DNA from 3 places in the Cetobacterium somerae genome. Region 1 is predicted to be linked to each of the others. Evidence: riboswitches for the same ligand, from Rfam matches in the RefSeq annotation. Region 1 holds a riboswitch; each other region holds the start of a gene.
The links. A riboswitch is a leader RNA that binds a small molecule or an ion and turns the genes downstream of it on or off. The one in region 1 is predicted to bind cyclic di-GMP.
Positions count from the first base shown of each region.

Region 2: another riboswitch for cyclic di-GMP. It lies ahead of MKD34_RS04630 (GGDEF domain-containing phosphodiesterase); the one in region 1 lies ahead of MKD34_RS02655 (HD domain-containing phosphohydrolase).
Region 3: another riboswitch for cyclic di-GMP. It lies ahead of MKD34_RS01505 (fimbrial biogenesis chaperone); the one in region 1 lies ahead of MKD34_RS02655 (HD domain-containing phosphohydrolase).

Region 1 covers NZ_CP092519.1:603,166-607,389, reverse strand. The annotation lists gene MKD34_RS02655 (HD domain-containing phosphohydrolase) at 1-1,874, opposite strand, end outside; cyclic di-GMP riboswitch class I at 1,929-2,004, opposite strand; gene guaB (IMP dehydrogenase) at 2,057-3,514, opposite strand; gene purD (phosphoribosylamine--glycine ligase) at 3,595-4,224, opposite strand, start outside.
Region 2 covers NZ_CP092519.1:1,013,047-1,017,270, forward strand. The annotation lists gene MKD34_RS04625 (transporter substrate-binding domain-containing diguanylate cyclase) at 119-2,062, shown strand; cyclic di-GMP riboswitch class I at 2,054-2,130, shown strand; gene MKD34_RS04630 (GGDEF domain-containing phosphodiesterase) at 2,202-3,548, shown strand; gene MKD34_RS04635 (pentapeptide repeat-containing protein) at 3,582-4,142, opposite strand.
Region 3 covers NZ_CP092519.1:342,864-347,087, reverse strand. The annotation lists gene MKD34_RS01515 (COG1470 family protein) at 1-55, opposite strand, end outside; gene MKD34_RS01510 (hypothetical protein) at 135-713, opposite strand; gene MKD34_RS01505 (fimbrial biogenesis chaperone) at 781-1,506, opposite strand; cyclic di-GMP riboswitch class I at 1,629-1,704, opposite strand; gene MKD34_RS01500 (HD domain-containing phosphohydrolase) at 1,901-4,024, shown strand; gene MKD34_RS01495 (GNAT family N-acetyltransferase) at 4,011-4,224, opposite strand, start outside.

The DNA of each region.
Region 1 (4,224 bases):
ATTCTTGCTTCTAGCGGAATATTCTCTCCTTTTAATCCTAAAGGATAACCACTTCCATCCCACTTTTCATGGTGATATCTAACTATATTTTCAGCTACTTTTCCTAGTTTTAATTTTTTTACTAAATCATAGCCTATATTTACATGTTCTTTCACTTTATTAAATTCATCTTCAGTTAATTTAGATGGTTTTTTCAAAATTTCTGATGGAATTGCAACTTTTCCTATATCGTGCAAAGAAGAAAATCTTTTAATATTCTCTCTTGATTCTGTAGGAACATTTGCCTTTTCAGATAAAAGGGTTGAATACATTCCTAGTCTTTTCACATGATCTCCTGTATCTTCATCATTTAGTTGATTTGCCATCTCTAAAACTTCAATTAATGAAAAACTTAATTCTTCCGCTTTTTTTCTATTTTTTTCAGATTTAACTATTAATATTATTAAAATAAATATAAATATTACTACTGGTATTGATATTTTTAAAATCAATTTATAATTTTGAGCAACTATAGAATTTTTTAACAAATTATTATCTATAACTGTTTTATCAACAGTAAAACTTTCTAATATTGTTTCTATTAAATTTGATAACTCTTTTTGTTCTTTCGAAATTCCAAAACCTACTCCAAAAGAATCATTTAATATTCCAGCTACTTTAATTTTATCATCTAAAAAATTATTACTTATTACTCCTGTCAATATATTAAAATAACCTACCAAATATTCACCATCTTGATTTAATAACTTTTCTAATCCCTCTTCATAACTTTCAACTTCTATTATCTGACTATTTTTTAGTATATTTTTTAAATAAGTATAGCTATAATCTCCTTTTAATACTAATATTTTAGCTTTATCTAAATCTGAAATATTTTGTATAAACCCATCAGCTTTTCTATTTGCCACTGATAATTTCATTTCATAGTATGGCTTTGTATAATTAATTTTACTTTTACCTTCACTATTTTCAATGGCTATTCCTTCCATATCATATTCTCCATTTTTTATAAAAACAAATGGCACCCCTATTATTTGCTCTAACTCTTTAGTTATATTAACTGTTAATCCTTGATAAATACCCTTTTGCTCATAGTAAAAAGGTAACATAAATTTATCTTTTCCTAATTTTACTTTTATAGTTTTATAGCTTTCCTTTACTTTTTCGTAACTTGGTGTATCTTTTAGTAAATACTTATAAAATTCTATTCTGTTTTTTGATAATAATTTTTGAAAACTATCTCCTTCTACATTGTCCATAGTTTCCTCTATCTCTTTATGAAGATTTTTCAAATTTTTCCTAATTGCTATTTGTTCATTGTACCTAATATTCTCTAACAGTTTATAATTTGTTTCTCCTGAATTTTTATCATACCAATCTTGTGCTATAAAAGCATCAACTTCTCCCTCTGAGAGTTTTTCTAATCCTTCATCTAAGTTTTTCACTTCGATTTTTTCTAACTTTAAGTTATTATATCTTTCTTTAAACTCTTTTAATCCATGTTGATTTGGAATATATGCTACTTTTAAATTTTTTATATTTCCTAAGTTAGAAAGTGTAGAGTTTTTATTAACAACAACTCCTACTCTATATATCATTGGAGTATCAAAGTAATCATATACTCTTTTTCCATCAAGAGTTTCAATCGTTCTTAGTACAACATCACTATCTTCACCATCTAAATTTATACTTATATTTTTATTTTTTAATACATCTGCAAAAATATCTATATAAACTCCTTGATATTCCCCTTTCTCTAAATCTTTATACAAATACATATCTGTTGTATTCGATGGTATTGTTATATTAATGTTATCTTTTGAAAAAATATTACAACTTACTAACATCAAATATAATAATATTATTTTTTTCATTTTTTCCTCCATAAATATTTTTTTGCAAAAAAAAACTGCAATAATCACAAAGACTATTGCAGCTGGCTGCCATTTTAAAGACCCTATAGCTTTGCGTCATAGGGTTTCCCCTACTTTGCCTTATAAATAAAGATTTCTCTTTAATTATAATCAATCAAAACATTAAAGTCAACTTTTTATATCTATTTAGAATAGTTTGGAGCCTCTTTAGTTATAATAATATCGTGTGGATGACTCTCTTTTAATCCTGCTCCTGTAATTTTTACAAATTTTCCATGAACTTTTAAATCTTCAATTGTTGATGTTCCACAATATCCCATTCCAGCTCTCACTCCTCCACAAAGTTGGAAAACAACATCTTTCAAGCTTCCCTTATACGAAACTCTTCCCTCTATTCCTTCAGGAACTAATTTTTTAGCATCATTTTGGAAATATCTATCTTTCGATCCTCTTTTCATTGCTGCCATTGAACCCATTCCTACATACACTTTATACCTTCTTCCCTCATATATCATCTCTTCTCCAGGGGCTTCAGTTGTTCCTGCTAATAATCCTCCTAACATTACACAATCTGCTCCTGCAGCTAAAGCTTTTACCATGTCTCCAGATAATTTTATTCCACCATCTGCTATAACACCAATTCCTCTTGTTTTACAAACTTCATATACATCATTAACTGCTGATAATTGAGGAACACCTACTCCAGCTACAACTCTCGTTGTACAGATAGATCCTGGTCCTACTCCTACTTTAACAGCATTTACTCCAGCTTCTATTAAATCTAAAGCAGCTTCTGCAGTAACTATATTTCCACCAATTATATTTAACTTAGGAAAGTTTTCTCTAATCTCTTTTATTTTTTCCATAACACCTTTTGAATGTCCATGTGCTGAATCTACAGTTATTATATCTACACCAGCTTCTACTAAAGCTTTTACTCTTTCTAAAGTATCTGCTCCAACACCAACTGCTCCACCAACTCTTAATCTTCCTTGAGAATCTTTACAAGCAAATGGGTACTCTACTAAATTATCAATATCTTTTATTGTTATTAGCCCTTTTAATTTTCCATTTTCATCAACTATTGGCAACTTCTCTATTCTATTTTCTAATAAAATATCTTTTGCTTCTTCCAATGTTGTTCCAACAGGTGCTGTTACTAAATTTTCTTTTGTCATTATATCACTTACTAATTGATCCATGTCTTTTCTATACTTCAAATCTCTATTTGTTATAATACCAATCAATGATCCATCTTCTTCAATTACTGGTAATCCTGATATTTTATATCTTCTCATTATTTCTTCAGCATGCCATACTGTAGAATCTTTAGTTAATGTTACTGGATTTTTTATCATTCCACTTTCATTTCTTTTTACTCTGTCTACTTCAGCAGCCTGATCTTCTATACTCATATTTTTATGTATAAATCCAATTCCACCTTGTCTTGCTAAAGCTATTGCTAAATCCCCTTCTGTTACTGTATCCATCGCTGCACTTAAAACTGGAATATTCAATTCGATATCCTTTGTAAGTCTTGTTTTTAAACTCACTTCATGCGGTAATACCTCTGATCTCGCTGGAACTAATAGCACGTCATCAAAAGTTATTGCTTCTTTTATTATTTTTCCATTCATCATTTTCCTACTGCCTCCAATTATAATTTTCCAATTTTTAAATAAAGACCTGCACTTTTTTTTAGTACTGTGCAGGTCTTTTTTTATTTATTTTCGTTATTATAGCACATTTTTGAGCCTATGTCATTTCTAAAAAATAATTTTTTACAATTTATTTTTTTTACATCTAAGTAAGCATTCTTTTTTGCTTCTTCCAAAGTATTTCCATAAGCTACCACAGATAATACTCTTCCACCATTTGTTTCAATTTTGCCATGAACTTTTCTAGTTCCCATATGAAATACTACAGATTCTAAATCCTTTGGTATTTCTATTTCACTTCCTATTGTTGATGATTTCGGATAATTTTCTGAAGCCATCACCACTGCCACCGTATATCTATTATCCCACTCTAAGTTCACATCTTTATTTTCCATTAAATCCAATATTGCTTTAACAAAATCCGACTTTAATCTTGGAAGAATCCCCTCAGCTTCGGGATCTCCAAATCTAGCGTTAAACTCTATCGTCTTTACACCATCTTTTGTTAACATTATTCCACCAAAAAGAAATCCTTTAAATGAAATTCCATCTTTTGCCATTCCTCTAGCCATTGGTTTTAATATTTTTTCTAAAGTTTGATCTATTATATTCGAATCAATCTTATCTACTGGTGAGTAAACTCCCATTCCACCAGTATTTGGCCCTTCATCATTGTCATAAGCTCTTTTATG
Region 2 (4,224 bases), 410 kb from region 1:
TTGTTGCTTTTTTATTTTAGTATTAGTTTACTTAAAAATACACAATTTTAGTCACTACTAAATAAGAATAACTTAACAAACTAAATATTGTATTGGTCTAAAATAACGGAGGACAACATTGAAATTTTTTAAAAACAAATCTATAAAATTACTACTCTTTTTATTAATAGCAACAACTATTTTTTCAAATGATAATACTTTTTATTTAGGAATTCAAAGTTATCCAGAAACTGAAATGGAAATAGATGGTGTTTCTATAAATAACATTATTCGTGATATATTTAAAAATGAACTAAAACTAAATGTAAAAGAAGTTCATGGTACATGGAGAGATAGTTATAATCAACTAGAAGATGGTACAATTGGAGCTTTAGGTTTAGTTACTAAAAATAATATTAGAAAGGATAACATATTACTTTCTAAACCAATTTTTAGCGAGAACCTGTACATTGCTTCAGATAAAAAATTATTAAAGTCACCTTATGATTTAATGAATCAAACCATATATGCATATAAAGATGATGAAATGCCTATAAAATACTTAAAAGAGTATTTAGAACAAAATAATATAACTGCAAATATAGTTGAAGTAGAAAATATTGATGATTATAAAAATGATTTTTATTTAGATTCTGAGTTCATAGCTGTTAAATCTCAAAATAGATTGCTAGTTTCATTTCTAGCTCCAGTTTGTATCGGTGTAAATAAAAAATATGATTATCTATTACCTTATATAAATAACGCTTTAAATAAAAAATACAGTAAAAAAATATCAACTTACTTTAAAAATCTTCCATTGTATCATCAAAGAGAAAGATTTCAAAATAGTTTAACAAAAGAGGAAAAAGAGTTTTTAGCACAAAAGAAATTTATAACTACTTCTCTTGAGGATGATATTTCTTTAAGTATTTATATAAAAAATCAAGATAAATTTATTGGGATACTTCCTCAATATATAAATAAATTAGCCAGCATTATTAATATTCCAATAAAATATATTTATAATGGAAAAGAGTGGCTATATATACAAGAAAAATTCAAACAAGAAAATATCGATTTTTTAACACTTTCAACAACAGCTAGAAGAAAATCAAGTTATATTTTTTCTGAAGCAATTGATTTTATCCCCATGCATCTACTTAATCACGTGGATAGTGGTGATTATAATGTTGGAGTTTTAAAAGATGGAAAATCACAAGATATAGGTAAAGAGTTTTTTCCAAAAGAGGATATAAGAATTTATAATTCAACAACAGAGTTATTTAATGCTTTTAAAAAAGATGAGATTGGTTATATAATAAGTCCATATAATATCTATGATAGAGATTGTCATAAGCAACATAAAGATATAAAGATAAAAGATATTCCTGTAAATTTTGCTTTCTCAAAAAATCAGGAAATGTTAAGAAATATTTTTAATAAGGCAATTGCCGTTGTTGGAGATTTTGATAGAAACGAAATTAGAAACTTTGTAGAAACAGATCAAAAAGAATATGTTATGGGTCTTATTGAAGAAGCAGAACATAAGAAAAAAATATGGTATATATTTACACTAGTCTTCGGATTATTAATTTGTAAAATTGTTTTTCAAAGAAAATTAACAAAAGCTTTAACACATGATCAATTAACAAAATTACCTAATAGATATCTTTTTAATGAGTTTTGTAAGAAGAATGATAATACTAAAGGCGCTGTTATTGTTATTGACTTAGATAATTTTAAAAAAACTAACGACAATTATGGCCATAGTAAAGGAGATCTCGTTCTTTCTGAAGTAGGAAAACTTTTACTAGAAGTTTTTTCTAAAGAACATACTTTTAGAATATCTGGAGATGAATTTTATCTATTTTATGAAAACAGAGATCTTTTAGAAAGATTAGAAAAATTAGTAACTCTGGGGAAAAATTCAACTATTATTAATCAATATAATATCTCTTTTAGCATTGGATATTATATTAAAAATATTGATGAAACTTTGGAATTGGCATTTGAAAAAGCTGATATAGCTATGTATGATGCTAAAAAACTAAATGGTTTTTCAATTATGGAATATAAAAAGTAAGGGCAAAATAAAGGAAACTTTATGACGCAAAACTATAGGGCCTAATCATATGGCAGCCAGGTGCAACAATTTTTTAATTAAAATTGTTGCTTTTTTATTTCAATAATATATTAAAATAAAAAATATCAAGGAGAGTTATATGCACACATTACTATACTTACTAATATCCATACTTGCAATTAGCTTAGCAGTTACAAGTATAAATCTATATGTAAAAAATAAGGCCGCTAAAAAACTATTAATAGATAAATTGACTAATTTACCTAATCACTATCAATATGTAGAAGATATTTCAAAATATACTCATACTAACTGTACATTTATTAAAATAAAGTTAAATATCTTATCAGAAATTAATAAAAGGCTCGGATGGGATATCGGAAATAAAATAATTCTTAATATTGCTAATATTTTAAAAAATACATTAAAATATAAAAGTAAAATTTATAAAATGTCTGGAAGTAAATTCTATATAATAACAAATGAAAGCAACATTATTCCTAAAATTAATGAGATTAAGAAAAATCTTAGTAGATTAAAACTTAAAGAAAATTATAATTTTAATGAGGAGATTAAAATATCTTTTTATAAAAATCGTACTTCTATATCTACTGAAGAAGTTTTTGAATACTTAGAAATACTCGATGAAATAAAAGAAGAAAAAAATATATCTATTTCAGAATTAGATAATCAATTAATAGAAAAAATTAACAGACGAACTCAAATAAAACATAAAATAATAAACAAAGATATTAAAGGAATACATGCTCTATTTCAACCAAAATTTGATTTAACTACTAAAAAAGTATTAGGAGCTGAAGCTCTTGCCCGATGGCAAAATGAGTCATTAGGAGCTATATATCCTGATGAATTTATATTTATAGCAGAAAAATTAAAAAAAGTATATTTAATTGATTATAAAATTGCTGAAGAATCACTAAAATTTTTAAACAAGATGTCTCAAACTTATTTATTAGAAAACAACTTCAGAATTTCATTTAATATCTCCTTACAAACTTTTGAAAGAGATGATTTCTTAAAAACAATAGTTACTCTCATTGAAAAATATAAAATAGATCCAAATTTACTAGAGATTGAGCTTACAGAAACTATTTTGGGATTAAACTTAACAACTATTATAGAAAAAATAAATCACTTAAAGACAATTGGATTTCAAGTTTCAATAGATGATTTCACTGCTGGAAACTCCTCAGTTTCTTTACTAAGTGTACTTCCCGTAGATATCATAAAATTTGACAAGTCAATTTTAGATAGAGTAAATCCAAATAATAAAGTTGCTACTGATGTCTATAAAGGATTAATAAATATAATAAAGGGATCTAATTTTAAAATTGTTGCTGAAGGAATTGAAACAAATGAGCAGCTAAATTTTTTAAAGTCAAATAAAGTCGATATTGGACAAGGATATATTTTTAGCAAACCTCTTTCTAAAGAAGATTTTTTTAAATTAGTTAATAAATGGTAGAGAAAATATTTAATTTCTCTACCATTTTTATTTTTAAACTATTTTTACACCGATTTTCTTAACAATATTTAAAGCTAAATCTATAGAAACCTTTGCCCCTTTTATTTTGTTGCTTACAATGTCTATCATCAATCCACTACAATCACTTAAATCTGCATTTTCTAATATACACTCATAAAAATCGGTATCTTTAAATTTACTGTTATTAAATTTAGATTTTTTTAAGCTACACTTTTGAAAGGTACATTCTTCAAATTCATTTTTATAAAACTCCAATCCATCTAACTGTAGGTCATCAAAAATACAGAATTTCATAAACGAATTTATAATTTGAAAATCTATTATAAACCTAGATATTTTACTAAAATTTATATTTTTAAATTCACAATTTTTAAATATAGCTCCATTTAACTTTACATTGTCTAAGTTTACTGAATCAAATTTACATTTTTCAAAAATTACCTCTTCAAAATCACAATCTGAAAAAGTTACATTGTTAAAATTACATTTTTCAAAATTTGTTTTTATTATTTCTTTTCCAAAAATTAATTTTTCTTCTAAATCTATTCCTATTATATCCTCTTCAAAATACATTTTTCTCCTCTTTTTTTTATTTTTTATAATAATTTAATTGTAATTTTTTTAAATAAATTTGCTTTTTACTATTTTATATAGT
Region 3 (4,224 bases), 260 kb from region 1:
CATATCCAAAGATATTAAAAGTTAAAAGGAAAAAAAGAATAAAAATGTTTTTCATAAAACCGCCCCCGTATTTTATTTAATATATAATTCTCTTAAAAAAAGAGAGAAGAGACTTCTCTCTAAGTTTAAAGGAATTATTTTCCTCCTTCTGTTGGTTTTGCTGGTGTATAAACAACAGTTAAAGTTCTTTCTCTTGAGTTGTGGTGAATACCTGTTTCTATCCCAGTTTTTAATAATTCAGTTTTAGCTATAGTTGATGTTACTCTTCCTACGTGCTCTGTATCATCAGCTCCAGTAGTATGAGTATATTCTTTTGAAGACACTTGAGTTGCTCCACCAGTTAAAGTTAATGCTGATGTTAGTGTGCTTGCAGTTGAAGTTCCATTTTTTGCTAATGTTGTTGTTGCCTCATCTAATTTTACATTTAAAGTTCCTGCACCAATTTTTGTAGGTTTAGTTCCATCAAATCTTTGAACTTTAAATAGTTTGTATGCTACTGAATCACTTGTTGCCGCACCTTTAACTATTCTTCCGTGGTCTAATAATAATTCATCAATAACTGTTCCTGCCTCATCAGTTATAGTAAGTCCTGTAGGTGCAGTGATTATCTCAGCTATTACCTTTACTGGTACTGATGCTTCGCTATCTGTCCCTGGATTTGCTGCAAATGCTGCAATTGATAATGCCATGATTCCGAATAAAACTTTTTTCATTTTAATACCTCCTAAATTTTCTTTTTATTTTTTATTTTGTTCCCATATATATCAAGTTTATTTGATATCAAAGTTCTTTCTTAGTAATATCCTCATATGTTGAAGAATCTCTAAGCCTAACTCCAACTACATCTCTTTTTTTCATATTTTTCATAGTTAAAGTTATTTCATCTGTTTTTCCAATTCCAATTCTACCTTTTTCCACTGACTCATGACTTTCATTTCCATTCATAACATCTATGTTATACCAAATTCCTCTTTTAAGAGTATTGTTTTTAACTTTAAAAGATACCACTGCTTGTCCCTCGTTATTTTCAGTAACTTTTAAATTAGTTATTTCTAACTTTGCTTTTAAATCACCAACATAACCTATAACTTCTATATTTACATTAAGTCCTATGCTTGCTGCTGCTGCAACACTTTTACCATCATCTCTTGTGATATCTGGTACAGGAACTGATTTAAAATTTAAAAATGTTGAGTATTCTCCTTCTGGAGTTCCCTTTGGAGCTTTTACAAAAACTTTTAAAACACTTTGACTTTTAGGTTTAATTGTTATTATTTTAGGGTTATATTCAACCCATTTATCCATATGACCTCCGTATGTTCCTGTTCCTGGAAGTGTACTTACTTTAAATCTTTGTGTTTTTGTGCTGTTATTATACATTATGAACTCTTGATACCCTCCACTGGCATCGATACGTTTTTCGAAAAACGTTGGTGCAATATGAAATGAAAATGTTACAGAAAATGTTAATAAAAATGTTAATAAAATTTGATAAGTTTTCCTCATCTTGTTCCCCCCTATATTTTTTATAATTTCGAATCTTTATACTTTTTGTTTTACACTTTTCTTTTAAAAAATTTAAAGTAATAAAAAAACACTTAGCCTTTGTAATCTAATTTACAAAAGATAAGTGCAACTGGCTGCCATTTTAGAGGCCCTATAGCTTTGCGTCCTGCAGTTTCCTACAGTTTGCCGTATTTGAAATACTAATATATCATCTTATTTATTATATTTCAATTAGAAATTTTTTAAAAAAAATAAAAAAATTTTTCTAGATATGTTCTAATTCAATAAAATATTTATAGTTCCTTTTTTTATTGTTAATATAAAATATTTTTCTATATTATTTAAGTTTTTTTATTATTATGATATAATTTTTCAAATTAGGGGAGGTGTTAAATTGATTAAATCTTTTTTTCTTTTTTTTCTCATTTTTTTAAATATATTCCCATTTGAATTTTCAAAAGATGAAAAATTATGGATTAAAAATAATAAAAATAGAATATTTTTAATTGATATATACCATCCAAACCATGTCTATTTATATCAAAAAAATTCTGGTGAATTAGCTGGCGTTTATATGGAGTTTTTTGAAAAACTAGAACAAGAAACTGGATTAAGATTTAAAATACAATCAACTAATAAAATGAAAATGAAAAATTTATTAAAAAATGGAGATGGAGATATTCTTTTTAATGTTGCGAAAACTCCCGAAAGAGAAAAAAATTATTTTTTTATTCCAACTTATAATACGTATAATGTCGGTTTATTTACAAAGAAAAATAAATCTTTAGATTTAAATAATCTAAATAAATTTAAAATTGGTCATATTGATGGAACTTCTGATTCTATATTAACTAAAGAGTTTTATCCAGATTTAAAAAATTTAATATCTATTGAAGATAATGGTAATTTTGGTTTTTCATCATTAGAAAATAACAAAATAGATGCTATTATCGGCAAAAGTAGTAATGATGTTTTTAAAAATTATAATTTTATTCCTTTAAAAAATATTCCATCGTCACAACTTTGGTTAGTTGTAAATAAAAAATATCCCATGTTAAAAGATATTATTGAAAACTTTCAAATTAATTTTTCTGAGAAATATGTTGTAGATTCCTTAAAAAAAGAACGTCTTATTTTTTATAAACAACTTTTAAAAAATGACCCACTTATTGATAAATTAAAACATAGATACAAGCAACTTAAAGTTTTACTGCCCACAAATAATGAAATAGTTCCGCTTCTTTATCTATCTAAAGGAAGTTATCATGGATATGTTATTGATCGCCTTAAAGAATTATCTTATTTAACTGATATTCCTATCAATTATATCCAAAGTCCTAACGATAACTATGATATTAAAGCTATTGACACAGATTTATTTAATCTAAAAAATAAATTTTTTATTCCATATTATGAATCTCAATTAGCTGCTTTTACTCTTACAAATAATAATTTTATCGATTCTTATTCAGATATTAAAAATAAAAAAATTGGATTTATCTCTTCAGAAGAATTAAATAAAAATTCTATAAAAAAAATAATTACATCGAACGATTTTAAATTTTTTAAAAGTACAAAATCAGCTTTAAATGCACTTTTAAATAAAGAGATTGATTATCTTTATGGAGACTTTAAAATCATATCTATGTCTATCTCTAATGAATATTTAGAAAATGAGATAAAAGTTGCTGGATTTTTTAATAAAATTACTCCCGTTGGATTTGGAGTAAAAAATGATTCTGATTTAGCTGATTTTATAGATAAACTTTTTCCTAGTCATCTATCTGAAAGCAGGATTCTTTATAGTGAATTAGTTATACCTAAAAAATTATCTCCTAATTATAAATATTTTATAATTATGTTTTCCATGTCTTCTATAATTATTCTAACTCTTTTTTATTTTTTAAGAAAAGCTACTATTGCTACTAAGAAAGAGCGTTTAATAACTAGAGCATTAGTTGAAAGCTTTGAAGCTGCCAATGAATTAAATGATGAAGATACTGGAAATCATATCCTAAGAGTTAACTTTTATTCGAAATTTTTAGCTGAAAAGCTAAAATGTCATAAAAAATTTATTAAAGAGATTAGTGAATATGCTTCACTTCACGATATTGGTAAAATTGGAATTCCTGATTCAATTTTAAAAAAACCAGGAAAGCTATCTCCTTACGAATTTGAAGAAATGAAAAAACATGTTCTTTTAGGAAAAAAACTTATTGATAAAATGCAACTTGGAGCTGTTGCTGAAAATATAGCTCTCTATCATCATGAAAAATGGAATGGAAAAGGATACTGTTATGGTTTAAAAGAAAATGAAATACCTTTAGAGGCTAGAATTGTAGCTATAGCAGATGTTTATGATGCTTTGCGTCAAAAAAGAGTTTACAAAGACGGTTTTTCTCATGAAGAAGCTGTTGAAATAATAAAAAAAGAGCGTGGACAACACTTTGACCCCACTCTTGTTGATATTTTTTTAGCTTACAATGAAGAATTTAATAAAATTTTTATTGAACATTAATTTTATTGAAAACTATATCCCAACCTTTTTGATTTTTTTCTAAATCATAGGGTTTAAAGCCAAAGTCTAAATATATTTTTATAGCTACATAGCTACATGTTTGTGTGGAGAGATATAATCCCTCTCCCATTTTTTTATCTTTAAATATTGAAAGTAGTTTTGATACTATAGCTTTTGCTAACCCTTTTCCACCATGTTTT